2 regions of the Romboutsia sp. 1001216sp1 genome follow, and region 2 is predicted to be linked to the other one. Evidence: a T-box and tRNA genes for the amino acid it is inferred to sense, from the RefSeq annotation. Region 2 holds a T-box; the other holds one or more tRNA genes.
What was found. A T-box is a leader RNA that pairs with one kind of tRNA and senses whether it is charged. The one in region 2 lies ahead of asnS (asparagine--tRNA ligase), so its partner is inferred to be a tRNA-Asn.

Region 1: it has a tRNA-Asn gene. The T-box ahead of asnS (asparagine--tRNA ligase) is inferred to sense a tRNA for this amino acid. The anticodon was not compared.

What each region holds. Positions count from the first base shown of each region.
Region 1 is NZ_JBDPHA010000001.1:129,177-145,518, reverse strand. It holds gene ABHC41_RS00745 (hypothetical protein) at 630-848, shown strand; gene ABHC41_RS00740 (hypothetical protein) at 1,064-1,738, shown strand; gene ABHC41_RS00735 (GNAT family N-acetyltransferase) at 1,728-2,231, shown strand; gene ABHC41_RS00730 (hypothetical protein) at 2,468-2,947, opposite strand; gene ABHC41_RS00725 (hypothetical protein) at 3,058-3,342, opposite strand; gene ABHC41_RS00720 (hypothetical protein) at 3,462-3,782, opposite strand; gene gltS (sodium/glutamate symporter) at 3,969-5,213, opposite strand; gene ABHC41_RS00710 (ATP-binding cassette domain-containing protein) at 5,512-6,426, shown strand; gene ABHC41_RS00705 (ABC transporter permease) at 6,426-7,676, shown strand; gene ABHC41_RS00700 (hypothetical protein) at 8,230-8,709, shown strand; gene ABHC41_RS00695 (hypothetical protein) at 8,929-9,096, shown strand; tRNA gene ABHC41_RS00690 (tRNA-Asn) at 9,350-9,425, opposite strand; tRNA gene ABHC41_RS00685 (tRNA-Asn) at 9,669-9,744, opposite strand; tRNA gene ABHC41_RS00680 (tRNA-Asn) at 9,989-10,064, opposite strand; gene ABHC41_RS00675 (DUF2812 domain-containing protein) at 10,338-10,958, opposite strand; gene ABHC41_RS00670 (helix-turn-helix transcriptional regulator) at 10,955-11,284, opposite strand; gene ABHC41_RS00665 (hypothetical protein) at 11,555-12,175, shown strand; gene ABHC41_RS00660 (hypothetical protein) at 12,239-12,385, shown strand; gene ABHC41_RS00655 (hypothetical protein) at 12,512-12,730, shown strand; gene ABHC41_RS00650 (hypothetical protein) at 12,958-13,596, shown strand; gene ABHC41_RS00645 (hypothetical protein) at 14,353-14,553, shown strand; gene ABHC41_RS00640 (hypothetical protein) at 14,767-15,078, shown strand; gene ABHC41_RS00635 (4Fe-4S binding protein) at 15,302-15,967, shown strand; gene ABHC41_RS00630 (hypothetical protein) at 16,171-16,342, opposite strand, start outside.
Region 2 is NZ_JBDPHA010000001.1:287,710-304,051, reverse strand. It holds gene cspBA (bifunctional germination protease/germinant receptor pseudoprotease CspBA) at 1-1,993, shown strand, start outside; gene cspC (bile acid germinant receptor pseudoprotease CspC) at 2,018-3,703, shown strand; gene ABHC41_RS01555 (DUF3787 domain-containing protein) at 3,749-3,952, shown strand; gene ABHC41_RS01550 (S8 family peptidase) at 4,070-5,755, shown strand; gene cspC (bile acid germinant receptor pseudoprotease CspC) at 5,777-7,459, shown strand; gene ABHC41_RS01540 (hypothetical protein) at 7,496-7,888, opposite strand; T-box leader at 8,027-8,259, shown strand; gene asnS (asparagine--tRNA ligase) at 8,354-9,754, shown strand; gene ABHC41_RS01530 (ferredoxin) at 9,913-10,101, shown strand; gene ABHC41_RS01525 (hypothetical protein) at 10,326-10,508, shown strand; gene ABHC41_RS01520 (rhodanese-like domain-containing protein) at 10,574-10,867, shown strand; gene ABHC41_RS01515 (hypothetical protein) at 10,955-12,295, shown strand; gene ABHC41_RS01510 (zinc ribbon domain-containing protein) at 12,315-12,791, shown strand; gene ABHC41_RS01505 (nitroreductase family protein) at 12,882-13,628, shown strand; gene ABHC41_RS01500 (alpha/beta hydrolase) at 13,716-14,573, shown strand; gene ABHC41_RS01495 (polysaccharide biosynthesis C-terminal domain-containing protein) at 14,612-16,201, opposite strand.

The sequences.
Region 1 (16,342 bases), 160 kb from region 2:
CACATATATTATTTATAATTTATAACAATTGCAAACTTTAGTTATATTATACATAATATTTAATCGTTTTCCTATTACAAAATGGTTTCATTAAACTTTAAGTAAAGTATCTTGATTTAAGTTAGCTAAAGAAATTAAATGGGTATTTTTTTGCATAGCATATTGTATATAAAGAGGACAAAAATTAGCCTTCTTTAATAATACTTATAATATTATTAACAAAATTTTATTTAGTAGATTTATTAGAGAATTTAATGATAAAAATTTCAAAAAAATATTGACAAATTAATTGAAAAATATTATCATTTAATTAGAAGGTTTGATAAAGATAATCAATTTCCTTTAATGGATATATATACTTTGGTGAGGAAGCAGCCAAACTATAATAAATCCTTAAACCCTTAATTATGTATTCAAATTATGTATTCAAAAAAGTATCTTAATTTTTAAGATACTTTTTTTGTGCAGATAAACTAGTTAAATTTTAAAAATAAGTAAAATAATTATGTATCATAGATTAACATTATTGGCGTTTTGATTTAAATAAAATTATAGAAAATTAATCTATTGATAGTACAATATAATTAAAGATAAAAGCTAGTAAAATTATTAAATCTAGGGGGAGATTCATGAACAAAAAAAGAAATATTGTCTTAAGTATATGTTTTTTATTGGGAATAGTAGGAATTGTTATGGTATATATGAAGGGTAATGATGGTAAGAAAATAAAAAGCTTAAAACAAGTGTATTTTGAAATGATAGAGGATGATATAAAAGGAGAAAAAATTACTTCAGATGAAGTGGTGAAAAATATTGAAAATACTAAGGTATGTTTACTTTTATCATAATATTATTAAAAAGTTAGCTAACATAGCCAAAAAGAAAAATAAACAGACTTGAAGAAGAAAATAAAGAACTTAAAGAGTAGATTAAAATTAATTATGATGATATATATAAACAGTTATAATATAATTATATCATAGAGATATATTTAAAAAAGGTATTGGAGAATAGTTAAAAATAATAGTTGAAAGTTCAACTATTATTTTTTAGGAGATTAATTATGAAAAGAATATTAATGCTTTTTCTAAGAATGTTATCAGGCTTTTTATTATGTGCACTATCTACTGTAATGTCAATAAAATCAAATTTGGGTTTGAGTCCATGGGATGTTTTTCATCAAGGTTTGTCTAATTTAGTTGGCCTTACAATCGGTCAGGCAAGTATAATTGTCGGTCTATTAATTGTAATTATAGTTAGTATATTAGGTATAAAAATAGGATTTGGAACATTGGCAAATATGATTATGATTGGATGTTTCATAGATTTAATAATCTATATAGATATAATTCCTACCAGTGCTAATTTATTTTACGGCGTACTACTTATGATAGGAAGTATGTTTGTTAATGCAATAGGAAGTTATTTATATATAGGGTGTGAAATGGGATGTGGTCCGAGAGATGGATTAATGGTAGTCTTAGTAAAGCTTACATCAAAGCCTGTAAGTATAATAAGATTTTTTATAGAAGGTCTGGCTCTAATAACTGGATGGATATTAGGTGGGACTGTTGGACTAGGTACTTTATTAACTGTATTTGGGATAGGTTACTGTGTTCAAATGATGTATAAAGTATTTAATTTTGATGTTAAAAATTTAAATCATAAAGATATAAAACAGTGTTTTGCATTTGTTAAAGAATGCGTAACTGACAAGGAGGATATTAGTGAAGTTTAGAAAATCAAAAACAAATGATGTAAAAAGTATAATGAAAATCATCAATCAAGCTCAAGAATTCTTTAAAAATAAAGGAATAGACCAATGGCAAAATGGTTATCCAAACGAAGATACAATTATTGGGGATATAAAAAATGTTGAAAGCTATGTACTAGAAAAAGATGGTGAGGTTGTTGCTACTTCAATGGTAACATTTAAAGGAGAGCCAACGTATGAATCTATCTATGATGGAAAGTGGCTAAGTAACAATAAATATGCAGCTATCCATAGAGTAGCTGTAAGTAATAACCACAAAGGGTTAGGTCTATCAACTGAGATCATTAAATGTGTAGAACAACTTTGTGTAGATAGTGGTGTACATAGTATTAAAATTGATACACATGAAGAGAATATTCCTATGCAAAGGGTACTTAAGAAAAATGGATTTAAGTATTGCGGAATAATATATGTAGATGATTCAAGTAAAAGAATAGCTTTTGAAAAATTGTTATAGTTTAATTTATTCGATAATTAGGCAATTTCTTTAGTAGTTTCTAAATTTAGGTTTAGATAATAATTTTATAAAATAAAGTAATTTAAAAAGTCGTACATGAAAATAAATATAATAAAGAATTCTAATTTAAAAGGACCATATAACGGTCCTTTTAATCATTGTATTTTTCAACATTATAATTAAACATAGCGTAAAAATTTATAGTACTTATCATAGTAATAGAACTACTTTTTATATTATTTAAAATATTTTCCGTAAGGCGTAAAATGTTTTAATTCTTCAATTACTTCATCTAAAGGATTCTCGATTTTTTCAATATCATCTCCAATAAATTTTGATAAATAATTAAATAATAGTTCTCCATTTCCATCCATTATAAAACTAGATAAATTATCTCCATCTTCGCTTTCTAAAACAATAATTATTAATTTTCCAGTACTTATTTGATATTCATAAGATGAGCAATCTATATCTTCAACATTTTCGTTAAAATGATTTATAGTTATTTGTATTTCTGATTTTTCATTTTCACTTAATAGTGATTGAATGAAATCTAAATCACTTATTTTATATATTATTGAATTGTCATTTAACTCAATAGTAGAAAGATTTCCACTTAAATTTAAAAGATCTTCTTTAGTAATTTGTTGAGCTTTAAATTCATCTACTAAACATTTTGAAATGTCTTTTATTTTACATTTGTTCCCTATATTCATCAATATTACCCCCTTATATTTTATTATAAATTATACTACATTATGTTAATTTGATATGTATATTTTTGATATTATATTGTGCAATATAAGTTTCTTTTGTAGTAACATATCTAGTATTGCTTTATCCCTATGTTTACCAAGGCTATAGAAGAATGACTCATAAAGAACTTAAAAGGCCTTATAAAGAATATATTGGAAAAAATTCTGTATTTTAATTGTATTTTTATATATAATTTAGATAATATAATAAATCTTCTTGAAAATTCTAAATCTTCAATTTCTTCTAAAAGTGCTTTATTTGGTTTAAACTTCTTTTCTGATATATAATCCCCTAAAAACATAATTATAAAAATCATAAATATAAAAACCAATTTAAAATCAATAACATTATCCATAATATTCCCCCTAATTAACCAAATAATTGTTATATATTAAATGATAACTTACACCTATTATAATAACTAAAAAGAATGGCAATTTTGATATTCTTTTATACTGTGTATTGTTTTATATATTACTTTATCTCATTATAATCTTTTAGCGCATATTCAATAACATTATTATTAAAACATATATCCTTAAATGAAAATAAAAAACCTATAATTAAACCAGCTATAATATCACTATCATTAAATATAGGTAAAATAAAAATTATTATTAAAAATAATATATTTGCAATTATTCCTAATCTACGTTTCTTTTTTTCACTTAAATTATTTATTTTTATTTGTACTCTTTGAAATAATTGTGGTTTGATATGATTTAACTTATAAAATAAAAAACTAAATAATAGTGTTGATAAATATGCCCATATTACAAAAATTATAAATGACATTATGTTTTCCCCCTAATATATACTTTCATATGAAATTCCAATATATCCTATATAATTATACATTATAAATTAGTGATTTAGAATTACAAAGGAAAAACCGTATCACAAGAAGTGATACGGTTTTTATTATATATATTTGAAATAAATATACAATTATTTTAAATACATTATTTTTTATAAATATGTTTATAGTAGATTCATAAAAGTCGTTATAACTGCTGAGTTTATAAATTCTATAAATAATGCTCCAACTAGTGGTAATATGAAAAATGCATTAGGTGCTGGACCATATTTAGAAGTTACAGATTCCATATTTGCTATTCCATTTGGTGTAGCTCCAAGACCAAATCCACAATGTCCTGCTGCAAGTACTGCTGCTGTGTAATCTTTTCCCATAACGTTAAATGTAACAAAGTAGGCAAATAGTATCATTAATAATGTCTGTAAAGTTAGTAGTATTAGTATAGGTATAGCTAGGTCTACAAGCTCCCATAATTTTAAGCTACACATAGCCATTGATAAAAATAATGATAAACATATTGAACCTATACATTCTAATTCATTGCTTGATACATTATGTATCCCTTTTGCATCTGAAATATTTCTCATAATAGCTGCTACAATCATAGAACCTATATAAGATGGCATTGTTATACCTATATATGAAAATAAGCCTGATACTATAGTACCAAGTCCCATAGCTATTATTATTTGTATAATTGAGCTTGTCAATTTACTTTCTGAAAGTTTTCCTATAGATATTTCATTGTATGATACTTCTTCATTTACGTTTGTTGATATTAATTCTTCTTTTATTTCTATTTCCTCTGGTTGAAGTTTATGTTTTTGAACTAATCTATTTGCAAGAGGACCACCTATAATACTTCCAGATACTAATCCAAATGTAGCACAGGCCATAGCTATACTAAGAGCACCTTTAAGTCCATTTGCTTCAAGAAGAGGGCCAAATGCACCAGAAGCTCCATGACCACCTGTCATAGAAACAGAACTTGAAACCAATCCTAATAGTGGGTCTACACCTATTAACTTAGCAGAGAAAACACCAACTATATTTTGAGCTAATATCAATAATACTGATATAATTAAAAACTTAATTACTTGTGTTCCACCTTTTCTTAAGACTTTCATACTTGCAGTGAATCCAACCGTTGTAAAGAAGGCTGTCATTAATATATTTTGTAGCGTTGTATCAAATACTATCGTAATTATTCCTGTTTGCCTTAATATAAAGGCTATTACTGCAAAAGAAAATCCTCCTACAACTGGTGATGGTATACAGTATTTATTTAATATAGAGATTTTACTTTTTATAAAAGACCCTATTAAAAGTACAGCAGTAGTAAATGCAATACTTTGAATTATATCTAAATTTAGGGTCATCATTTTTAATTCATTTGAAAATTGAAACATAAGTTTACCCTCCTTAATATAAATTTAAATTTTAAACATTATAATGAATAATTTAAAAACTTAAATTCTTATGATTTTATTTTCTGATAATTGAGAGTAGAAGATGTTGAAATTCATGTGACTTATTTTATATATTACAATAAAAAATTGATAAAGTCAACTTAACTGATACCTTAAGAGATTTTATAGATAAATTATAAAGTGTTTAGTGAATTAGATTTGTTAAGGGAAATAGTTGAATATAAATAATCGTTAATATACTATATAGTAGATAACATCTTTAAAGAGGGGAGAAAATATGAAGCTAGAAGTGAAGGATCTAAGAAAAAGTTTTTCAGAAAATGAAGTATTACATGGAATATCCTTTTCAGTTGAAAGTGGAAAGGCACTTGGACTATTAGGGAGAAATGGTGCAGGAAAAACTACAACAATTCGTATATTAATGGACGTTTTCAAGGCTAATTCAGGAGAGGTATTAATAGATGGAAAGAAGTTTAACCCAAGAGATTACCAGATAGGATACCTACCAGAAGAAAGAGGATTATATCCTAAAAAGAAAGTTACAGAACAGATAGTTTACTTAGCTCAGTTAAGAGGTGCAGATGCTAAGAGAGCAAAAGAAAGTACAAAGATATGGCTTGAAAAATTAGGTATAGAAGAATATGCAAATAGAACATTAGAGAGTTTATCAAAAGGAAATCAGCAAAAGGTTCAATTAGCACAAACATTAGTATGTGATCCAGAAATAGTTATACTTGATGAACCATTTAGTGGATTAGATCCAGTTAATTCACAGATACTTAAAGATACTGTCAGAGAATTAATAAATCAAGATAAACTAGTAATATTTTCTAGCCACCAAATGAGCTATGTTGAAGAGTTTTGTGAAGAAATAGCTATTTTAAATAAAGGTGAGATTGTGCTGAGTGGAAATCTTAAAGAAATAAAAAAAGAATTTGGTAACAATAGATTAATACTAAGTGCAGAGAATTTTACATTAAATGATTTAGAATCTATATGTAAAGATAAGTTTAAGGAATTAGTAACGGTAGATGAAGTTAAAAAGGATTATTTAATATTAGTGCTAAATGAAAATACAACGAAAAACCAACTTTTAGAAAGTATATTAAAAGAAAATATAGATATAGAGAAGTTTTCTGTATATGAACCAGACTTAACAGATATATTTGTAAAGAAAGTAGGTGAAGAGTAATGAAACAATTTTTCACAGTATTAAAATTTGAACTTGGAAACTACTTTCATAAAAAATCTTTTATAATAAGTACTATAATAATTTCATTAGTAATGATAATTGGATTATCCCTACCTAATTTTATAGATATGTCATCTATATTGCCAATAGGAAATAAAGGTGAAGCTAAATTAGAGGATCTTGCAGAAGAAGATAAAACTAATTTTGCAATATATGATGAAAAGAATATTATTCCTAATAAAGAAGAGCTAAAGACTTATTTTCCAAACTCATATTGGAAAGTGGTAAAAAGTAAAGATGAATTAGATAAGTTAGTTGAAAATAAAGATGTAGAAGCAGGTTTTAATGTTAAAAATCCAACTGAGTATGATTATGTTGTTCAAAATACTAAGTTTAATGATGAGAATAAGTATATATTTGATGAACTTTTACAAAAAGAGTATAGAAAAAATAAAATTACTAGTGAAGGAATAGATTTTAATAAGGTAGATACAATTTATAATACCAAAATAGCATCTAATGTTGAAATACTAGGCAAAGATAGTGCAAATAATTATTTTTATGCTTATATACTAATCTTCGTTATATATATGATGATTTTAATGTATGGTCAATTAATTGCCATGGGAATAACTGCAGAAAAAAGCAATAGAGCAATAGAAGTATTAGTTACAAGTACAAATACAAATAATTTAATATTTGGTAAAGTTATTGCAGGTGCAATAGCAAGTATAATACAAGTTGGGGTAATAATGTCATCAGTACTTATTGCATATAAGGTAAATAGTAAAGCGTGGAATGGTATATTAGATAATTTATTTAAAATTCCTCCAGAATTAATAGCTACATTTGCTATATTTGGTATATTAGGTTACCTATTCTATTCATTCATATTTGGTGCATTGGGAGCTTTAGTATCAAAAACAGAAGATATAGGGTCAAGTGTTGGACCTATAATGATGATATTTATTGTAGTATTTATGATTAGTATATTTGGATTAACTAATGGAGATAGTACACTAATAAAGGTTTGTTCATACATACCATTTGCATCTCCAATGACAATGATAGTAAGAGTTGCAACAGGAGCTTTTACATCAGTAGAATTTATAATATCTGCATTAATATTAATAGTATCAACAGTATTAGCAGGAATAGGTGGTGCTAAGATATACAGAATGGCTACTTTAATGTATGGAAATCCAATAAAACTTAAAAATGCCCTAAAGTGGCTTAAAAGTGAAAGGTAAATATTAAAATATGAGAAACTAGGCTTTAAGCCTAGTTTTTCTTTATAACATTTTGATAAATATAATTTTATGTAATAGTATTGTTTATAAAATCATCTGCTTTAGTGGACATATTATTAAGTTTTAGTTTTGACATAATTAAATTAACAATTGTTATATATTGCAAAAAAAGATTGAAAGGGGAAATTATTGTGAGAGATTGTATTGAATGTAATCATAAGTTTACATTTTATGATAGATTAAAATGTTTTTTTAGTTTAGAAGGACATTTGAAATGTTCAAAATGTAACTCAATTTATAAATCTAAAGCAAATGTATATAGGGGAATATACATTTTTATTATTACTATGTCAAATATATTTGTATTTAATAATATCATTATTTTAAATGACTTTATGCTAAAATTTAAATTGCAAATATTAATATTATTTATAACTATTCCTTTGTTTGATTTATTACCTCATAGGTTGCATAGATACGAAAAGATTAATTAGAAATTGTTATATATTATGAATTATATAATAGGCTATACAGTATTATACAAGGGGGAAAAATGAATTCGAAGAAAAACAAGATAATCCTAATATTAGGTTTGATAATAATTATTATGTTTATTGTTATAAAAGTATTTGTAAAAAGTAATGAAGAGTTTGGTGGAGCAGTAATAAGTGGAAGTATTGGTGCACTTAACCTTGATAAAAATGAAAACATCTCAAAAGAAGATGAAGAATATATCATTAGGGTTTGTTTCACAAAACGAAAAAATGGTATAGATATAAACTCAGAAAATGCTAGAAAATTAGGAAAACCAACAAATACTATGTCCTTATTTTTATATAATAAAATTGAGGGAGTATCAAGTAGAGTCCATCGTTATAATTTATGGATAGGTAATAAAATAGGATATATTCAAAATATTAAAGATAATAAAGTTTATATATTGAGTAGTGATGAAAATAAATTCTTTATAGATCAATACTTGAAATTTCATAGTATTGAAGAAGTAAAAAGTATGATATCAAATGAGTTCTGATTTAGATTATAATTTTGTTATATTACGAATTAAGAAATCTAGAAGTTTAAATAATTAGCAATTCATAATATAGCATTTTTATTTAAATACTTATTTCCTAGCATGGGAGCGATAGGAATTGGATATCTTTTAGGTAAAACATTTCTTATTTTTAAGAGTAAGATAAGTTTTAATAAATAATATATTTATATATAAGTAGAAAAATAGGAGGGGTATAATGTGAATTACTTTGAACATTCATATTATCTAGGTATATTAATGATAATTGCAGGCTTGATTATGAGATATGGTGCTGGGGAAAGACCTAATTCATCAGGTTATAAAACATGGACTTCTTGTAAAAATGGCACTAAAAGGAAAAGAAAAAATCATGTTAAGTTTATATAGTTAAATTATAATTAAATATATATTTTGAAGGTGTAAAAATATGGAGATATGGGATGTTTATGATAAAGATAGAATTAAAACTGGTGAAACAATGGTAAGAGGTAGCTAATTTGCGGCTGAGAGATTGTATGGGTATTCATTGTAAAAATGTGAATAAAAAGTAGGAGTATATAAGTAGGTATACAATTACTTTTTTGTTATTAAAACATAGCCAAATAAAAAAACTCTTAGCCAAAACTAAGAGTTTTTAAAGTGGCGGGAATAACAGGGCTCGAACCTGTGACCCATTGATTAACAGTCAATTGCTCTACCAACTGAGCCATACTCCCATATATTTTGGATAGGTAGAAAATTTTCACCTGTCCGTTACAGTTATTATTTTAACCAGTTTATTAAATTTTATTAATATTTTTTAAAAATTATTTAACTATTATAAAATATTTATAAATAGCTGTAATATACAAAAGAGAATTATGTTAATTAAACTTTGGTGACCCTTTATATAATATAATTGATAAAATATTTAAATATCCAAATAAAAAACTCTTAGCCAAAACTAAGAGTTTTTAAAGTGGCGGGAATAACAGGGCTCGAACCTGTGACCCATTGATTAACAGTCAATTGCTCTACCAACTGAGCCATACTCCCGTATATTTTGGATGGGGTAAAAATTTTCACCTGTCCGTTACAGTTATTATTTTAACCAGTTTATTAAATTTTATTAATATTTTTTTAAAATTATTTAACTATTATAAAATATTTATAAATAGTCTGTGATATACAAAAGAGAATTATGTTAATTAAACTTTGTTGACTCTTTATATAATATAATTGATAAAATATTTAAATATCCAAATAAAAAACTCTTAGCCAAAACTAAGAGTTTTTAAAGTGGCGGGAATAACAGGGCTCGAACCTGTGACCCATTGATTAACAGTCAATTGCTCTACCAACTGAGCCATACTCCCATATATTTTGGATAGTGTAGAAAATTTTTACCTGTCTGTTACAGTTATTATTTTAACCAGTTTATTAAATTTTATTAATAATTTTTTTAAATTATTTATATAAGAATTTAAATAACTTAGAATAAAAATACGAAAGTGGAAAAAGTTGAAAAAACAATAAAAGTAGCTATATCACAGTAACTAAAATTAATTTAGCCATGGTGGTATAGCTATCTGATAAATTTAATTCTATATAGTTTAAACCTTATATAATATAACTCTTTTAATGCTGAATTATTCATAAAGCTTTTTATCTTTTTTATATTTCTTTACTAAGTTAAAGTATTTTATAGTTTGTATTCCTAAAAATAGAGTAATTAAAATTAATCCCCATAATAGAGTATTTAATAATAAATGATTAGAAGCTTTGTATTTACTTATAAAAGTAGTTATTGCAAGAAGTATAGTTGTAAATAAATACATATTTCGTATTGGGGTAAGATATTTTATTAAATCATCATTACTTGTGTGTAGGTTAAAATCCATTCCATCATTTTGCTTTTCTAATATTAGTAATTCTTTGTTAAAACTTCCTGGGGAAGTTGAAATTTTACCACCATTACTCCATGGTCTAAATTTCATTTTTCCAAATGACCAATTTATATTTATATTCTTTATAAAACTCTTATACCCAATATCATCTTCTAAAAAATTCTTATATTTTTTTATTTCAGAGTTTGATTTATCAGCAACAAATTCAACACAGTATATATATTCTGATGGATTGCATTTTTCAAACTCATAGGTTAATTTTCCTACCTTAACAAGTCTATATCCATGTTTAGCCATTTTATTTAACCATCTTTCTTGCCCCTCTAAAAAATCAAAGAAATACTTAAACACTATTTTTTTCATATTTTATCATCCCCTACTATTTTTAAAGAGATATTAAGAACATCATTTAATCGTGCAATTTCATTTTCAACTACGATTTTACCTTTAGATGTTATTAAATACTCCTTTTTCCTACTATCATCTTTACTTTCGTATGGCTCTATCCATCCTTTTTTTAACAAAGTATTAATAGCTCCATAGAGAGTCCCAGCCCCTAATGATAAACGACCACTTGTTTTTAATTCTATAAATTGCATAATCCCATAGCCATGGTTAGGCTTGTAAAGTGCTAATAGGATAAAAAGTGTCGTTTCTGTTAAAGCACCACCTTTTACATTATCTCTCATTTTATGTCTCCTTTATTACAGTAACCTTTATTACGTTTACTGTAATAAAATTATATCAGTAAACGTAATAATTAACAATAAAATTATATCTTTATTAAGGTTTACATTAATCTTATGTATATTATCATTTTAAAGATATAAGATAACAAGTTAAAGTCAATTATGTTGAAATATACAAATAGTTATAACATATAGTATAATTATGTATATTATTTGTTTACAATTATTATATAACACAAAATAAAAAATAATAGTAAGGGGGTATTTAAAATGATAAGTGAAGATACTAATGAATCTTGGTCTATTAGAACATCTAAGGATGAGTTATTAAACTTTATTATATTTACTGGGTGTATGTATAATTTAATTGATAATGAAAACTTTAATGAATCAAATACACCTTGGCCAACTAATCTATCAAATCTAGTTTTCGATGATTTACATATTGAAAAGCTAAAATCACAGTGGAAACTATGGTTTAATGGAGTTATAGAAGAAAGGTGTAATAATATTAACCATAATATAAGGAATATACTTGTTAGTGAAATATATAATGTAAATAATTTTTTAGAGTTGGAGTATATTGAGCTTAGGGAATGCTGTAAAAAAGCATATCCATACTTCATTGAGTGGTGGGATATGCAAGCTGGAGGTAAAAGTGCGATTTCTTACTATGAAATTATGGTAGAAAATAGATTTTGTGATTATATAGATGAATTAAGATGTGAATTAAATAGAAAAGTTAAGGGATTTAATCTTTATATAGATATAGTATATACGGGAGTACCAGATGTACTAGATGTAAATGATGAATATATTGTAATAACTCCAAATGGATATATGTATTTAACTAAGGATTGGTGGATGAGAAAATTAGCTAAATTAGCATAATAAATACTGAACAATTTTAATATAATGAGAATTTAAATAAGATACATTTTAGGGGGATTATCAATGGATTTAGAAAAATGTCCTTTATGCGGATGTAATGAAATTGGAGAAGGTAGTTTTGTAGGTTATGGTGGATTAATTAATTCAAATAGTTTAATTCCAAAAACACAAGAAGTAGTAGCTAGTGTAGTACTGAATATGGATATATAATAGCTATGAGAGTTTTAAAACCTAATAAATTTAAGAAGAAATAATAATATATAGGTTAAAAACTATCCATAAAAAATTAAATGTATGTTATTATAAACTTTATTATTAAATGAAGGGCTAAGAGATATGAATAAGATTTTAATGATAGAGAAAACTAAGAAGTTTGTAAAGAACAAACTATATGGTGAGGGAAGTGGACACGATTGGTTTCACATAGAAAGGGTATATAACTTAGCTAAATATTTAGCAGAAAAAGAAATAGCAGAAAAAAGACATAAATTTATGGAAGCATTTTTAAATGAGTTTTATGATGAATGGAATTTTAGTGGACAAGTTGTTAAGTAAAGGGGAGGATAAAAATGACTACATATTTTTTTACAATTCCATACGAGGCAATTGCAGTATTTGGGATATTGATAGCTGGAGTTGGCTTATTTTTATATAATAAAAATAAGCATAAAAAGTAAACTAATAGAGGATTTAAAACATTTTCATCCTTATGGATTCTCATTTAGGAAACATTTCAAATAATATAGATAAATAGGGATTTATATAAGAAAGTGAGTTAGACAATGATAAAATTTTTAGAGCAAATAAGAATTCCTAAGTATGATTTGACGACTTCAAAAAAGATAATGAACTCAATAATAATTTTTCTTCTTGGAATTGGACTTGGAATTTTTTCAAAATGGCTAGATACTTTAGCTATAGATGATGGTATTTGGTGGCAACATATTTTAGGTGTACTCGATTTAGGAAATGTATTTTCTTTACTTGGAGTGTGGATTTTAATTGCAGTATGTATATCTATTTTTAGTAATACACCTTTACGGTCAGGTGTTAATGTATTTTTATTCTTTTTAGGTATGTGTGCTAGCTATCATCTATATAGTATTATTTTTGTAGGATTTAATCCTATGAATTACATGATGATATGGTATGCAGTAACAATTATTTCTCCATTATTGGCATTTGTTTGTTGGTATGCTAAAGGAAATGGAATTATCCCATTTATGATTAAGGTATGTATAATTACAGTTATGATATTATGTTCTTTTAGTATAGGAATGTGGTATTTTGATTTTACAAGTATAATAAATACAGTGTTTTTTATAACTATATTAGTTGTTTTGTACGATACCCCAAAGGGATCTATATATAGTTTAATGACTTCTATAGTATTGGCATATTTAATCAGATTATTTATATAGTTAAAATAGCTAGATATTGGGTAATTCCCATATGTCTAGCTATTTTTATTGCTTATTTATCATGTAATTATTTAAGATAGTTAAAAAATAAAATATTAAAAAGCATATGGGTACATAAATACTACATCATCAACAAATTGTGGAGAAAGTTGAAACTACAATAAAATTCTTAAGGTATATATTAATAATTTAAATGTAAAAATTTATAGCATTATTTGTGTTTATGAAATTATTTCTTTTAGTGTACAGTTGTTTAACTATAAGTTCTGCTATAATTAAATTAGCAATTGTTATATATTACAATAAAAGGTTGAAAGGGGAAACTATTGTGAGAAATTGTACTGAATGTAATCATAAGTTTACATTTTATGATAGATTAAAATGTATTTTAAGCTTGAAAGAACATTTGAAGTGTACAGAATGTAACTCAATTTATAAATCTAAAGCAAATGTATATAGGGGAATATATACTTTTATTATTCTTATTTCAAATATGTTTGTATTTAATAATATCATTATTTTAAATGACTTCATGCTAAAAATTAAATTGCAAATATTAATGATAATTATAACTTTTCCTTTGTTTGATTTATTACCTCATAGGTGGCATAGATACGAAAAGATTAATTAAAAATTTAAATATGTATTTATAGTATCATTTATGACTTCTTTAGTCACACAGATGAAGGATAAAAATAAAGTAAATGATGTTTCAAAAAATATGTTTTCTGTTAATATTCAAATGGAGGAGATAGTATGAGAAAGTGTTTAAGATGTAATGAAACTATGGTTGAAGATTATATGTTGAAAACTGAAAATTTTACAGCTCAAGCTTCAGTGTTATTAGGAAAAGGAAGTGGAGTTTTTTCAGATACTAAAGGAAAAATAAAGGCTGCTGTTTGTCCAAATTGTGGTGAGATTTCAATATTTTTTGATAAGTTAGATAAAATTAAGTAGTTTATTTATTTAATATATTGTGAGCTTACAGAGTAGTGATCTAAAATTATTACTCTATTTTTTTGTTCATAAAATCATCTGTTTTAGTGGGCACTTACTTTTATTCTGTATCTTATGTAAATATCTCTGTAATTCAAGCACTATTATTATATATTTTAGGTGAAAAGAGTATAATTTACTTATATTATCTTTTTATAAAGGGGAGTTATAAATATGGCATTTAGTATAATAATTCTAATTGTAGGTATTTTAGGTTTTGTGCTAGGATGGATAGTTAGAAAATATAAAATGTGTAGTCTTGTAAGTTGGGTAAATTTAAAAAAATATGATAATGATAAAGTTGCGGATATCATGGGTTCTCATATAATGGTACTTGGGATATGCTTAATAGCAATCGCTGGTATAAACTATGTATTAGAAAATACTTATCAAAATATTATTGTAATTACAATTATATTACTTGTTGTGGCAACTGAATTAGGTGCGTACTATAAAATTTATAAATATGCAAAATTAGAAGAGTAAGTTGTTCAAAAAAACATATTTTTCATCTATTTTAGAGGACACTTGATAAACAATAAATTCTGATATAATTAAATTAATAATTAGTTTTATTTAACTAATATAAAGAGGGGGAGATATAGTATATATGAAACTATTTGAAATTTATTTTAGCCCAACAGGTGGAACTAAAAAAATAGCAGATTTAATAAGTAGACAATTTGGTTACGAAACAATAAAATTAGATTTGTCAAATAGCATGGAAGATTTCTCAAAATTTACCTTTAGTGAAAAAGACCTTTGCATTATAGCAGTTCCGTCTTTTGGTGGACGTGTACCAATGGCAGCAATGTCTAATATTAATAAGTTAAAGGGCAATGGATCAAAAGTCATTTTAGTAGCAACATACGGGAATAGAGCATATGAAGATGTATTGTTAGAATTGAAAGATACATTAACAACATTAGGATTTTTCTGCATTGCAGCAATAGCTTCGGTTACAGAACATTCAATTATGCGTCAATTTGCGACTGGAAGACCAGACTTAAAAGACAAAGAAGAATTAATAAAATTTTCTGATAAGATCAAAGAAATCTTGAAACAGGAAAAGGTTACTAAAGATTTATATGTACCGGGGAATAATCCATATAAAGAATATAAGGTTATTCCTTTAGTTCCAGAAGCAAGACAAGAATGTATGAAATGCGGTCTTTGTGCTATAAAATGTCCAGTTAATGCTATTTCAAAAGATAATCCAACGTTGGTAGAAAAAGAAAAATGTATTTCCTGCATGCGTTGTGTAGCTATTTGTCCAAATAAAGCTCGAAGTGTAAATGAAGAGTTGATATTGGCAGTTTCAAAAAAATTAGAAAAGGTATGTTCCGAAAGAAAAATGAATGAACTGTTTTTATAAATATTAGACTAATTTATTGCAAGAGTAAAATATAAAATTTAATACGATAAATTCCAATTTATAGAATAGCCTAAATTAACCCGATTTATTTTACTTTTAGTCAAATGGACATGGTCTTATTTATATATATAAACAGCTAGATATATTAATATCTAGCTGTTTATATTACTTAAATTTATCAAAATATTAATATTGTTTTTATTTTATTTCGTAGTATTTTCTACAATATTATTTCTGAAACATATATCTACTGTAGAACCTAAAAAACCTAAAATCAAACCACTACCAAGCTTACTAATACCTAAACTAATGCTCAGAAATACAGTAATTAAGATTGCTAATAGAATACCTGCAAAATTTAAAATACGTCTAGTT
Region 2 (16,342 bases):
AGGAGAAGATATACTATCAGTATTACCAGGTGGGAGTTTAGGTGCTTTAACAGGAACGAGTATGGCTACTCCACATGTGACTGGCTCGGCAGCGCTCTTAATGGAATGGGGAATTGTAAATAGAAATGATTTATTTTTTTATGGTCAAAAGTTAAGAGCATTTCTTATAAAGGAAGCTAGAAGAAACCCTGTATATAGATACCCAAATAACTCTATGGGATACGGCCTTTTTGATTTATCAAATGTAGATTTGAGTAGTATGTCTCAAATGAATAATGAATACGATTTTTTATATAGAAGTAATAAAAAAAAAGCGAAAAAGCTTAGAAGACTAGAAATTCCAGACGATATAAAAACATATATTCAAATTTTTCATGGACCTGGATTTGAAGAAGAATTAAAAAAAACAAATTTAGATTATAAGTTTTATCCTATAAGTGATAAAAATGGAATATTAATGATACCTTTAGGAGAACAAAATAAGATTAGTACAATAAAACGTTTAAGCTCTTATAAAACCTCAGAACCTATAATAACAATGAACTCACTAGGAACTATAACTAGAGGGATAGAGAACGGAGTTGTAGCCACAGAGGAAATTGGTGCAAATTTTTTTAAAGATAATATAAATATAAATTTAACCGGTAAAGGTGTATTAATAGCTATAATCGATTCTGGAATAGATTACTTACATGAAGATTTTATATATCCAGACAGAACATCTAAAATATTATATTTATGGGATCAAACTAAAGATGGTAGACCACCAAATGAGTTTTATATAGGTACAGAATATACAAGAGAAGAAATAAATAAAGCAATTTTAGAAAATGATAAGTCTTTGTCAGTAGATGAAGAGGGAACAGGTACAATGTTAAGTGGTATATGTGCAGGACTTGGAAATATAGATAAACGATATGAAGGTGTAGCTCCAGATGCAGAGTTGATAATCGTAAAACTAAAAAAAATTGATGGAAATTATAATAATGCACTTGTAGAAGCTGCGATGGATTATGCCTATAAAAAAGCAGCAGAAGCGAAAATGCCTTTGGTAATAAATATATCTTTAGGAAGTAATGACGTAGTAGGAGCTACACAGAGGATATTATCAGATACACCATTATTTAGTAGAGGAGTATGCCTTGTATCTGCAGTTGGAAATGAAGGCAATACTAGAACTCATGCTACAGGAGTGATTAATTTTAATGGAGATGAGCAAGATATAGAATTGGAACTTGCTGAAGATGAAGAATTTCTTGATATTAATTTATGGATAAATAAACCAGATAAGGCTAGTGTAGCAGTAATATCACCAAGTGGAGAAGTAAGTAAGTTCATTGAAGTTGAAAATTTTAATGAAGTAACGGGAATATTTGATTTTGAAGGTACATGGTATGCAATAACTTATATATATCCAACATCGTTTTCAGGTCAGCAAAAAACTATAATAAGACTAAAGAATGTAACAAAAGGTGTATGGAAGATTAGATTAAGAGGAGAATACATAAGTAATGGAATCTATAATATATATCTACCAAATAGAGTGCTTATAAAACCAGGGACTCAGTTTAGAGATTCAAGTCCAAATAATACTATAAATTATCCTTCTACATATAGTGATGTTATATCAGTAGGAGCATATAACATAATAAATAATAGTTTATGGCCACCTACTTCAAGAGGACCAACTATAAATGGTTTGTTAAGGCCAGACATAATAGCTCCAGGGGTAAACATAATATCAACATACCCAGATAATAAGTATGCCACTATAACTGGAACTGCAGCATCAGCTGCGTATGTATCTGGAGCTGTTAGTTTTTACTTACAGTACACATTAGTTGAAGGCTATTATAAACAAAAATCATTCACAACAATGATAAGAACTTTTCTTCAGGCAGGTGCAAAAAGAAATAAGGAAATAATTTATCCAAATGAAAGTTATGGATATGGAGAGCTAGATATAATTGGAATGTTTAATCAATTAAAATAAAGTTAGATAGGGAGTAAAATCACTGTGGAAAAATCTTATATTATAGTGTATCAAGGTAGTTTAGATGAAGTAATAAATGATTTATTAAAAAATCAAATAGAAAAATATATAATATTAAATGATACTATATTAGTAATATATGTTCCTATAGATTTTGATGAATTAAAATTAACTAAAATAGATACTATTGCATGGTGGCAAAATTCAGCTCCAATGAGTTCATTAATAGATATAACAAATAATATGAGTGAAGGAGAAAGTACTACTAGCGCTGCTGGAACTGATTATATTTATAAAAATCCGTATATAAATATTACAGGAAAAGGTATATTAATAGCTATAATAGACTCTGGAATAGATTACTTACACCCAGATTTTATAAATTTAGATGGTACAACAAGGATAGTATCGATATGGGACCAAGAAAGTATGAAAAAAAATCCTCCAAAAGGATTATTATATGGAAGTGAATTTACAAGAGATGAAATAAATCAAGCTATAAAAGAAAATGATGATACGTTAACTAAAGATAATATGGGTACAGGAACAATGGCAGCTGGAATTGCATCAGGTAATGGAAGGTTAAATAGAGAATATAAAGGTGTGGCCGTAGATAGTGAACTAATAATAGTAAAACTTAGAGAATACAAAGATAGATACAAAAAAGGTACAACAAATTATGAAAAAACAGATTTTTTAGCTGCAATAAAGTATGTTTTAGATATAGCTAAAAAAGAGAAAAAAGAATTAATAATAAATCTTACAGTAGGTCTTATGTCAAAATCAATAGTAAATCTTACTATGTTAGAAACATTTTCGGATATAGATAAACCAGGAATTATAGTAGTAAGTGGTGCAGGAAATGAAGGAAATACAGATATACATTATCAAGGAATAATTACATCTTTAGAAGAAAAAAATGATATAACAATTCAAGTAGGAGAACAGTTAAATTTAGACATAACAATAGTGGCAGTTGGTCCAGATAAGATTGGGGCATCAATAATATCTCCAGGCGGAGAAGTAAGCTATCAAATAATGTATTCTCCAGATTTTTACGTATATAGAGGAAAGTTTAACTTAGAAGACACAGCCTATGAAATGAAATTTACTTATCCATGGCTAGAATCAGGACATCAAGAATTAATAATAAGACTACTAGACGTTAAGCCTGGTATATGGAATGTAAGACTTGCACCTGAATTTATAATTAGAGGTGAGTATGATTTATATTTGCCAAATAAAAATTTAATGTCTGAAAATACTAGATTTCTAGATCCAGATTCAGTAGCAACTCTAACTATGTATGCAACACAAGAAAGTGTAATAACAATAGGTGGATACAATGGAAGGACTGATAGCCTATGGATAGGTTCATCAAAAGGACCTGTAAAAAATGGGGGGATAAAACCAGATATAATAGCGCCATGTGTTGATATAATTTCCACATACAAAGACAAGTCATATAATACAGCGACAGGTACTGGAGTAAGTTCATCAGTAGTAAGTGGAGTATTAGCATTAATGATGGAGTTTATAAAAGAACAAACTAATGAGTATGAAGAAGCATTATATACTCAACAGTTAAAAACATATTTAATGCTTGGTGCGACTAAGAATGAGATATATACATTCCCAAATGTATCTCAAGGATATGGAGTTTTAAATCTCAAAGATACCATTATTTCTATTTCAAATAACTTTGAATAAAGCGTATTTTATAAGAAATAATGCAAAAACTAAAAATGAAAAGAGGTGATAGTTTTGCAAAATGAAAAAAGTAAAGCATTAAGTGGAGAAAATAACAAAAGATTAAAATCAAATAGGCCAACAAATCAAGAGAGCACAGCTGCTTGGGCAAATACACAGGAACTACAAGAAGTAACTAATGTATCAATCCCATCTTTAAATAATGTAGAAAATGCTAAAGAGTGGGTTGATAATGGAAGTAGATTATAATAAAAAAAGTATGCTTTAAGAATTTAAAGCATACTTTTTTATAAAGATGATTAAAAAATTTTATTTAGAAACTTTTAATAATAAAATATTGACATATATGGGGGTGATATAAATACTATGAAAAAAGAATTTAGAGCAAATTACACTTTAGTAGGAAATGTGATTTATGGAGAAGGTTTTGAAGATGATTTAAAAAAATTTGGAGATAAATTTAAGTTTGAAAAAATTTCAGAAAACTTTGGAATATTATTCGCGGAGAATAATGAACTTAATGGTATTAGTGATATTAGTGATATTAGTGATGTTATTGATATAAAATCGTTATATAGATTAGAACCTAGTATTCGATTAGCATCATTAATAAATATAAATCTAGGAACTTTTAATGGTGTTGTGGCTAACGAAGATATAGGTGCAAATTTTATTAAAGATAACCCTAATATATCAATAAGTGGCAAAGGAGTTATAATTGGTATTGCAGATTCTGGGATTGATTATCTACATCCAGATTTTATATATCCAGATAAAACATCTAAAATTTTATATCTATGGGATCAAACAAAAGAAGGAAAAGCACCAAATGGATTTTATATAGGTACAGAATATAACAGAGAAGATATAAATAAAGCAATTTTAGAAGAAGATGCTTCTTTATCAGTAGATGAAGAAGGTACAGGAACCATGATAAGTGGAATATGCACAGGATTAGGAAATATAAACCCTAAGTATAAAGGAGTAGCAGAAGAATCAGATCTAATAATAGTAAAATTAAAGAAAATAGAAAATGATTATAATAATGGCTATTTAATAGCGGCCATGGAATATATGTATCAAAAAGCGAGACAAGAAAGAAAACCTCTTGTTAATAATGTTTCTTTGGGAAATAATAGTTTAGTAGGGATGAGCTCTAGGCTTTCTACAGATAAGTTATTTTTTGAGCATGGATTATGCCAAGTAATAGGAGTAGGAAATGAAGGTAATACACAGACGCATGCATCAGGAAAATTAGGATTTAATGGAGAAATACAAGATGTAGAGATAGACGTAGAGGAAGATGAGGAAATTTTAAATATAGAGTTATGGGTAAATAGACCAGATAAAATCGATTTATATATAATATCTCCAAGTGGAGATGAAAGTAAGGTTGCTTTTGTTTCTGATTACAATATTATAAGTGGATTATTTAACTTAGAAAATACTAGATACACAATATCTTTTTCGTATCCATTTTCTTACTCAGGCCAGCAAAGAACAGTAATAAATTTAACTGATGTTAAAAGAGGAATTTGGAAAATTAGATTAATAGGAGCATATATAACAAATGGAATATATAATATGTACCTAGAAAATAGAAAATTCATCAAACCAGGAACTAAATTTTCAAAGAGTGACCCATCAAGTACAATAAACTATCCATCTACATTAGATGATGTAATAAGTGTAGGAGCATATGATACTATAAATAATAGTCTATGGGCACCATCATCAAGAGGACCTACCATAGAATCATTGTTAAAGCCAGATATAGTAGCACCTGGCGTAAATATAATAGGTCCATATATAAATAAAACATATGCAACAGGGACAGGAACTGGCATAGCATCGGCATACACATCAGGAGCAGTCGCATTATTTCTTCAATATATACAAGTAAATGGGAATTATGAAAATAAAGCATTCGTACAAAAGATAAGAACATATCTAACTGCAGGAGCTAGAAGAAATCAAGATGTTGTATATCCTAATTATAGTTATGGATATGGAGAGTTAGATATAAGAGGATTGTTTGAACAATTAAGGTAATTTTAGGGAGAATATATTTATATGGAAAAATCATATGTGATTGTTTATGATAATTTAGAACGTTTAGAGACTGATTTAAATTTATATAACATAGATAAATATATTATATTAAATAATCAAATAGCATCAATTTATGTTGATGAAAGTTTTGAAGAAGAGACATTAAAAAGTATAAAAAGCATATCAGATTGGATACCATCAGTACCTATGAGTTCATTAATTGATATAACTGATAATTTAGAAAGTGGAATAAGTGTAAAAATAGCATCAGGTATTGATTATGTTGATAAAAACCCATATATAAAAACATCAGGAAAAGGATGTATAATTACAATTATAGACTCTGGCATAGACTATCTACATCCTGATTTTATAAACTCAGATGGTACTACAAAAATAGTATCTATATGGGATCAAGAAAGTCAAATGGGGAACCCTCCAATAGGATTATTATTTGGAAGCGAGTTTAAAAAAGATATTATAAATGAGTATATAAGAAATAGTGATCCAAGTTTAAGTAAAGATAATATTGGAACTGGTACTGTGGCTTCAGGAATAGCATGTGGCAGGGGAAACTTAAATAGAGAATACAAAGGGGTAGCAGTAGATAGTGAATTATTAGTAATAAAGTTAAAATCATATAAAGATACTTATAAAGAAGGAAAAATTAATTATGAACTATCAGACTTCTTAGCAGGAGTAAAATATGCTATAGATATAGCTAGAAAAGAAGAAAAAAACATGATCATTAATTTAACTTTAGGGGAAAGATCAAGGTCTGTAGTAGTAGCTACATTACTAGATACTTTTAATGATTTAAGAGGAAGGGGTGTAATAGTAGTTAGTGGGGCAGGAAACGAAGGAAATACTGATATACACTACCAAGGAAAAATAAATAGTATAGATGATATTCAAGATATACCAATTCAAGTTGGAGAGCAAAAAAATTTAGATATAACATTAAGTGTTGCAGGTCCTGATAAAATAGCAGCTTCAATAATATCACCATCAGGTGAAATAAGCTATAAAGTTGTATATGCTCCAGATGATTATACATATAAAGGTAAATTTAATATAGAAGATACATCTTATGAAATTAGATATCTATATCCTTGGATAAAATCAGCGACTCAAGAATTAACAATAAAATTAAATAATGTTAAACCAGGAGTATGGACTTTAAGGTTATTTCCAGAATTTATTATAGATGGATTGTACGATGTGTATTTACCCAATAAAAACTTAATCTCTAACGATACTAGATTTACAGATCCAAATTCATTTGTAACCATAACTTTGTTTGGTGCAATTTCAAATGCAATAACTATAGGAGCATATGATGATAAGATTGATAGTGTATGGATAGGTTCATCAAAAGGCCCAGTAAGAGGTAGACCTATAAAGCCAGATTTATTAGCACCAGGGGTTGATATAATATCTCCATCTAAAAATGGAAGCTATACCACATCAACGGGTACAGGAGTAAGCAGTTCTATGGTAAGTGGAGTTGTAGCTATACTTATGGAATATATAACAAGTCAAAGTGCATTTAGCCGAAATTTATTATTCACAGAAGTTTTAAAAACTTACTTAATGCTTGGAGCAAGAAAAAAAGATCTATATATATATCCAAATGTAACAAGAGGTTATGGGGTACTTGATTTAAAAAACACATTTATACAATTAGCTAAAATATTAAGATGAGTAGACCTATTTTAATAGGTCTACATAAAATATAAATTATTCACTAGGAACGAGTATATAATCACCATAAGATATTTGATAATCTTTGGAAATGGTATCAGGATTTTCATTAAGAGCTACTAATCTAAAATATTCAATATTCTCAATATCAGAATTATAAATTTTTATTATATCGTCTAAAGTCTCGCCGGATAAAACTAAGTGTTTAACTAATATTCTATCTTTCATGACATTATCGTATGCTTTTTTATAGCTTAATTTAGATAGCTTTGAAAAAAATGAAACATTTTCTACAAAATAATCTTTAGCTCTATCTAGAGAAGTTATATAATTATAAACAGATGAGCGTATGATATTAGAAGAATATCCTTTATCAACTGATGGTGATATAAATGTTATTATAAATAAAAATATAAATAGATATTTCAAGCAATGCACCTCCTAGCTAATATTATTGATAAATAAATATAGTATTAAACATTTGTGATAATTATTTAGAAAATAAATTATTGACTAAAAAAATATAAGTTGGTATAATCTTTTTAAATAGTTGAAATAATATAACAATAATAGACTGTGAAGAGAAGAGTAAATATAAAAGGTAGTCATAGCGAGTTGAGGATGGTGAAAGCTCAATACGAAGTTTATATTGAAGAACATCTCGGAGTTTCTAACCGAAATCTTGAAAGAGAGTAGACTTAGACGGGAAGTCCCGTTACAGACTATAAGCAATGCTTACTAAGAGGCCAGTTTTGGCAATTAGGGTGGTACCGCGAGAGCAACAGCCTTTCGTCCCTTTTTATAGGGATGAAGGGCTTTTTTAATACAAAATAATAAATATTTTAGTAATAAATAAAATAAGTAATATAAAAAATAAAATATGGAGGAAACAAAATGCAAAAAGAATTTATAGAAATTAAAGACTTGTACAGAAAAAAAGAAGAGTATGTAGGTAAAACTGTAAATGTAGCTGGATGGATAAGATTATCTAGAGCATCTAAAAACTTTGGATTTATAGAGTTAAATGATGGAAGTTTCTTTAAGAACATGCAAATAGTAATAGCAGAAGATAAATTAGAGAATTTCAAAGAAATATCTAAATTACCAATAAGTTCATCAATACTTGTAGAAGGAGAATTAGTATCAACAGAAGGTGCTAAGCAACCAGTTGAAATACATGCTACTAAAGTAGTAGTAGAAGGAGAATCAGATTCTTCATATCCATTACAAAAGAAAAGACATACATTAGAGTATCTAAGAACAATAGCTCACTTAAGACCAAGAAGTAACACTTTCTCTGCTGTATTTAGAGTAAGAAGTTTAGCAGCATACGCTATACATAAGTTCTTCCAAGATAGAAACTTCGTGTATGCACATTCTCCAATCATAACAGGAAGTGACTGTGAGGGTGCAGGAGAAATGTTTAGAATAACTACTATGGATTTAAACAACATACCTAAGAATGAAGAAGGAAATATAGACTATTCTAAAGACTTCTTTGGGAAAGAAGCTAACTTAACAGTTAGTGGTCAATTAAATGCAGAAATAATGGCACTTGCATTTAGAAATGTTTATACATTTGGACCAACTTTTAGAGCTGAAAACTCATTTACTCAAAGACATGCATCAGAATTCTGGATGATAGAACCTGAAATATGTTTTGCAGACTTAGAAGACAATATGGAACTTGCTGAAGACATGATAAAATACGTAATAAACTACGTAATGGAAAATGCTCCAGAAGAAATGGAATTCTTCAATAACTTTATAGACAAAGGATTATTAGATAGATTAAACAACGTAGTAAACTCTGAATTTAAGAGACTTACTTATACAGATGCTGTTAAAATATTACAAGAAAGCGGACATGAATTTGAATACCCAGTTAATTGGGGAGATGATCTTCAAACCGAACATGAAAGGTATTTAACAGAACAAATATTTAAAGCTCCAGTATTTGTTACTGATTATCCAAAGGACATAAAAGCATTCTATATGAGAATGAATGAAGATGGAAAGACTGTTAGAGCAATGGACTTATTAGTTCCAGGAGTAGGAGAAATAGTTGGAGGTTCTCAAAGAGAAGAAAGAGAAGAAAAACTATTAGAAAGAATAGAAGAAATGGGATTAAACAAGGAAGATTACTGGTGGTACTTAGAACTTAGAAAGTTCGGAACAGCTACTCACTCAGGATTTGGACTAGGATTTGAAAGAATAATAATGTACATGACAGGAATGTCTAATATAAGAGACGTAATACCATTCCCAAGAACTCCTAAAAATGCTGAATTCTAATATTTATATATTAAAGCACTAGACTTATGTTTAGTGCTTTTTATATTATAATAATATTTAAAAAATAAATAAAAAATTAGTTATATAAAAAAATCTGTTTAGACCATCACAATATGGATATATACATAATGTAAACAAATTAAATAGGAGGCTTTAAAATGAAAGCATTTGTAGATAAAGACGTATGTATAGGATGTGGAGCATGTGTAGGAATATGCCCAGAAGTATTTGATATGGATAATGATGGATTAGCAGTAGCTATAGAAGGAGAAATAAGTGAGGATTTACAAGAAAGTGCACAAGAAGCATGTGAAGGATGTCCAGTAAGTGCAATAACAATTGAATAATAAAATTAAAAGCTTAGGGAATATCCTAAGCTTTTAATTTTATTATTCGGCTTTAAATCGAATTATCTAAACGTTACTAAATATAAGCGAACTTTATATACAGAAAAATTTAACAAATTATCTAAATAATATATGAGTAGTATAAGTCCTAATTTAATAAAATATAGAAAAATAGATTATATTTTATGTTATAATTATTAATCATAATAAAAATTGGAGGCAAAATGATAAAGATACTTGACAATATAATGTTGATAATAGATATTTTATTAATTATATATTTTTATAACTATGCAGTTGATACAACAGATATAGTTCAAAGGCTTATAAGTTGTGCAGCTATAACTATGGAAATATCATTTATAATAAGACATATTAAGCTTATGAAATCTAGAAAAGTTAATTAATACAATGTTTTTAACAAAATATTCAGGGTATTAAATAGATAGATTAAAGATTTAAGGAGGATAATATGGCTTATATAAATATAGATAATAAAAAATTAAAAGAATTAATGAAAAAAGAGGATACTATATTAATTGATATAAGGACAAGGGAAGAATATGAAGATAATAATATAGAAAACTCTATAAATATACCATTAAATAATTTATTATTTGAGATAGATGAATTAGAAGAATACAAAGAAAAAAATGTTATTGTTTACTGTAGAAGTGGACATAGAAGTATAACAGCATGTAATCTACTTCATATGGAAGGATTCAACAAATTATATAATTTAGAAAAGGGAATAATTGGATTGTAAACTCTAGCTTTTAGCTAGAGTTTTATAGTATACTTGATAATATGAATATAGCAATAAATAAGTTAAATGCTTGTATTGGAGGTAATAATGAATACAGAAGAAAAATATAGTAATTATTCAAAAGAGGATGGGAAAATCTTAAATAAAATTTCAAATTATTATAGACTAGAAATAAATAATGAAATGAATTGTTCTAAGTGCCATACTGAAAGTAAATATGGAAGTAATTATTGTAAACAATGCGGCAATGAGCTTTTTAAAGTAGTAGATAAAAACTTATTTAATATAGGAGAAAAAAGTAAATTTAATATTAATAATATAAAAAGCTATGCTAGTAGCACTAATATATTTATAACCTCTGTATCATCTATATTGATTTTATTTATTTTATCTGTAATTTTTAATGGTATGATGGATATAAGTTTAGGAAAATTAGGGATTAGTATAAGTCCACTTCATACAATGCTAGGTATGAATTTAGGTAGTATTAATATAACATCATCATCTTTAATAGGTGTAGGTGAAGTAAGCGTACATTTAGGAGTAATATCTTTATTAATAGCACCTATAATATCCTTAGTTATAAGTAATATATTATTTATGAAAAATAAAAGTAACACACCTAATGAACTCATTATAAATTCTATAGGGGTTGGAATAGTTTACGCTTTATTTATGGCAGTTATAAGTATGATATCAAAAATTGAATTAAACTCATATGATATGATGAACATAGCTACTTTACTTAAAGTAAAGTTTGCTACAACAAGTATATTTATAAATAGTTTTTTAATAGGATTTTTATCTACATTTACTATAGGATATAAAAAAAGAATAGGCAAAGAAAACATATATATAAATATATTTAAAAAAGTTATAAATATATTTATAATAGGTTACATATTAGTATTTATAATTGTTGGTATACTTACTATATCCGATAGTACATATTTATACGAGTTTGGTATATCTGAATATATGAAATATATAAACACAGGAATAATTGTAAGTCAATTATCTGTTTATATGTGGGGATTTGCAAATTTAATTCCTATGGTTATAGGTGATTATACAATATCTATATTTAATATATTAAATTCTAATTTATTTTTTGATACTAAGCTTATATTTATAATAGTATTTATATTAGTAAGTCTTATAATATTAATAGCTGGATGTAATTTAAAGAAACATTTTAAAAATAATGATAAAAATGTATTACTTATATTTAGTATAATGTATTCTTTTGTTATGGCATTAATATCTATGTTAAGTAAAATTGATGTTGGTATGGGAATGTTAACTACAAATGCAAATAATCATAATGTTATTACATTTGGACTACCTATTATAATTACAATTATAAGTTCATTTATATATAGCTATATATTAGCCTTTATAGGATATAAACTTTATAACTTTGAATAAGTATAGTTGGAGGATAAATATGGAAAATATACAAGAGAAAATAGAAGGTGAAGTATCAAAGATTAAAGATAAAATAGAAAAGAGTAAAAATAAAGTAGACTTAATAAAAGAAAAAAATAGTATAAATAAGATTATAAATGAAAATCAAGAATTAAAATCAAGGCTATTTTTAGATATGGGGATATTAATTTATGATAAAATAAGAAAAAATGAAATCGTAGATACTGATTTTGATGAGATAAGTAATGAGATAGTAAAAATAGATAAAATAATATATGAAAATATGAAAATAATAGAAGCTTTAAATAAATCTATGGAAGAGAGTATATGTGAATGTGGAAACACAATAAGTAAAGGTGCTAAATTCTGTGCAGAATGTGGCAAAAAAGTAGAACTTAAGCTAGAAGAAAAAGAATATATAACTTGTGAAATATGTAATATGAATATAGATATAGATTCCATATATTGTACATGTTGTGGAAATAAAATAAATTAAAAAATAAGCATCACGTAAATTTTACGTGGTGCTTATTTTTTATTAATATAAATTGCATATAGATATATAATTATATAGGGAGGGGATATTATGAATGAAGTAATAAATACTATAAATAAAAGAGTGTCATTAAGAAGATACAAGGATAAAATGATAGAGAAAGAACATTTAGATTTAATAATAAATAGTGCAATAAAAGCGCCAACAGCAGGAAATATGATGATGTATTCTATTATAAAGATAACAAATAAAAATACTAAAGAATTATTAAGTAAAACTTGTGATAATCAGCTATTTATAAAAAATGCACAAGTAATATTATTATTTTTAGCAGATATGAGAAAATGGTTTGACTATTTTAATATATGTGATGTTAAAGATATAAAATCACCTGGAATAAATGATTTTATGTTAGGAGTAAATGATGCTATAATAGCATGTCAAAATGCAGTTTTAGCGGCTGAAAGCCTAGGTATAGGAAGTTGCTATATAGGAGATATTATGGAAAATTATGAAAAGCATAAAGAAATATTAGATTTACCAAGCTATACATTCCCAGCTTGTATGATAACACTAGGCTATTATCCTGATAATTTTAAAAAGATTTATAGAGATAGATTTGAAAAAGAATATGTTGTTTTTGAAGAAAAATACCAAAGATTAAATGAAGATGATTTAAATAAAATGTATAAATATAAAGAAGAAAAAATGATAAAAAATAACCCCAAAAATGCTAAAAACTTTGGCGAATTAATATACAAAAATAAAATTAGTTCAGAATTTTCAATAGAAATGGATAGGTCTATAAAAGAGTGGATAAAAGATTTTACTGGATAATTTAATAAAAAATAGTTACTTAATTTAATGAAAATATACTTTATATATGATAAACTATAATAGTATTTTGAGTTATGGAGGGAGCATATGGGAAAAGACAGAAAAGAAAGAATATCAGACGATACTTTTAGCATAACTATGGAATTAGAAAGACCACTAATAATAGATCAGATAAATAAGCATACTGAACAAAAGGAAAAAGAATTAAGAAGAAAAAATATCAAAAGAAAAATACTTATAACAATCGCTATAATATTAGGCATATCATTTTTAGGATTTTTTATATGGATAGGAAATACATATGAACCAGGAACATTGGCAAAAGAAGCGTTAATAAGTGATAAGAATGTAGAAGTTAAAATAGATAAAAATATAGTGTTTACTCCAAAAAATAAGGATGTAACTAAAGGGTTTATATTTTATCCAGGAGCTAAAATAAATCCAGAAGCTTATGCACCAATATGCAAAGAGATAGCAGAGGCTGGGTATGAAGTAGTTATATTAAAAATGCCACTTAATATAGCTTTTCTGGGAGAAAATGAAGCTAGTAAAGTAATGAAGGAATATAAAAATATAACACATTGGGTAGTAGGAGGACATTCTTTAGGGGGAGTGGTTGCTTCAAGCTTTGCAGCTGAAAACAACTTAGTAGATGGAGTTGTATTACTTTCATCATATCCTATGACTGATAAGTTAAAAAATATGACAAAAGACGTAGTGTCTATATGGGGAAGTAAGGATGGTGTAGTAAACTTTGAATCACTAATAGATTCTAAAAAAGATTTACCTAACAATACTACTTATGTAGAAATAGAAGGTGCTAATCATTCCTATTTTGGAGATTATGGACTTCAAAATGGAGATAATGAAGCATTAATAAGTGAAAAAGAGCAAATTAACAAAACTGCTAAGAGTATAATTAAATTCTTAAAAGAGATAAATTAAACAAAAAATACTATAGGAATCCTATAGTATTTTTATTTTTACATATTATTGTAAAATTTATAAAAACCTACGTCACTAATTTTAGTAGGATTTATATCCTTTCTAAAAGCATTTATAAACCACATAACATCATTTTTTCTTATAGATTTAAACAATATTAAAAATATAAAATAAAACAAAATAACTAACAATACTTGTGGTATAATTAGAGTCTTTATATTTGTAACATCAAAAATATATTTTACTATAGTAGCAGATAAAGTAACGGATATGGCTGGTTTTAAAATCCAATCACCTATAAGAAAATCAAGTTTTGTAACTTTTAATAGTTTATTTATACTTAAAGTTGCATTTAGTAAAGTACCAACAAATAATACTAATATAAAACCTTCAATACCCTTTTTAGGGATTACAAAAAATATTAATGCAATTCTAACACTCATATCTATAAGGTTATATTTTAATGTACTAACTTGTTGGTCAAGAGCATTTAAACTACCATCAACAACTCTATCTAGATACATAAAAGGTATCAAAGGAGCAAGAATTCTCATCATATCTCCAACTTTAGCGCTATTATATATAGTAATGCCCATTTCTTTAGAGTATATAATAAAAAGTCCTGATGCAAACACTGCTATCATAAGTGTAAATTTAAAAACTCTAGATATTATACTATTTACTCGATTAGTTTGATTAAGTGCTTTAGCTTCGGCTATTTCAGGTATTATTAGCGTAGAAAATGAAGCTAAAAATATAGATGGAAAGCAGAGAATAGGAAGTACCATACCCTTAATCATACCAAATATAGATAAAGAAGCAGAAGTAGTAGAACCAAATTGTCTAAGAGCATTTGGTATTAAAATATCTTCTAAAGTCCTAAGGCCTGTTTGTATATAAGCGCTACAAGCAATAGGAAAAGCTATTTTGGAAATAGTCAATAAACTACAATTAGAACTAGTACTATCAATGCGCCTAAATCCGGATTTTTTTTCAAATAAATATAGAATGTAAGAATAAACAGCTGCTAGTATATTAGCCACAGTCATAGCTATAGCTACTAAAATACAAGTATAATCAAGACCTTTAGGCAAATATAAACCTAAAAAAGTTATTATTATTATCATTGATGAAGATACTTCAAGAATATCTGAAGTTATACTTTTTACAATTTTTCTCATTCCATAGAAATATCCATGAAGACAAGAGCAAATACCGATAAAAGGTAAACTTAAAGCTAATATTTTTAGAGGGAATATAGTTCTTTCATCTCCGATAAATTTTATAGCTATAAACTCTGAACTATTGTAAATTATAAATGTAGTTAAAGAACTAAAGAAAAGACTATATACAAAGGCTCTATTCATAATTTTTTTTATATTAGCTCTGTTATTTTTTCCAAGTTCTTCAGCTATAAGCCTAGTGGTAGTTACTCTAATACCAGATATGGCAAAAGTAGAAGTCATTATATGAATACTCATTATAAGTTGATATAACCCCATACCTTCAGCACCAATTTCATTAGAAATATACACTCGAAATCCAGTATTTATAAACCCCAGTGTAACGGTGGTAAACGTTAAAATAAACGCATTTATTAAAAGTTTTCTTCTTTTAACTATGTTCATAAAATTTATCTCCTCATTAAGTTAATATATAGTCTATAAAAATAATTATATTAATATAGACATGTATATATATATGAAAAATTAATAGTAAATATTATCTATTAATAAAATTAAAAAAAAAGCAAAAATTAATAGTAAATA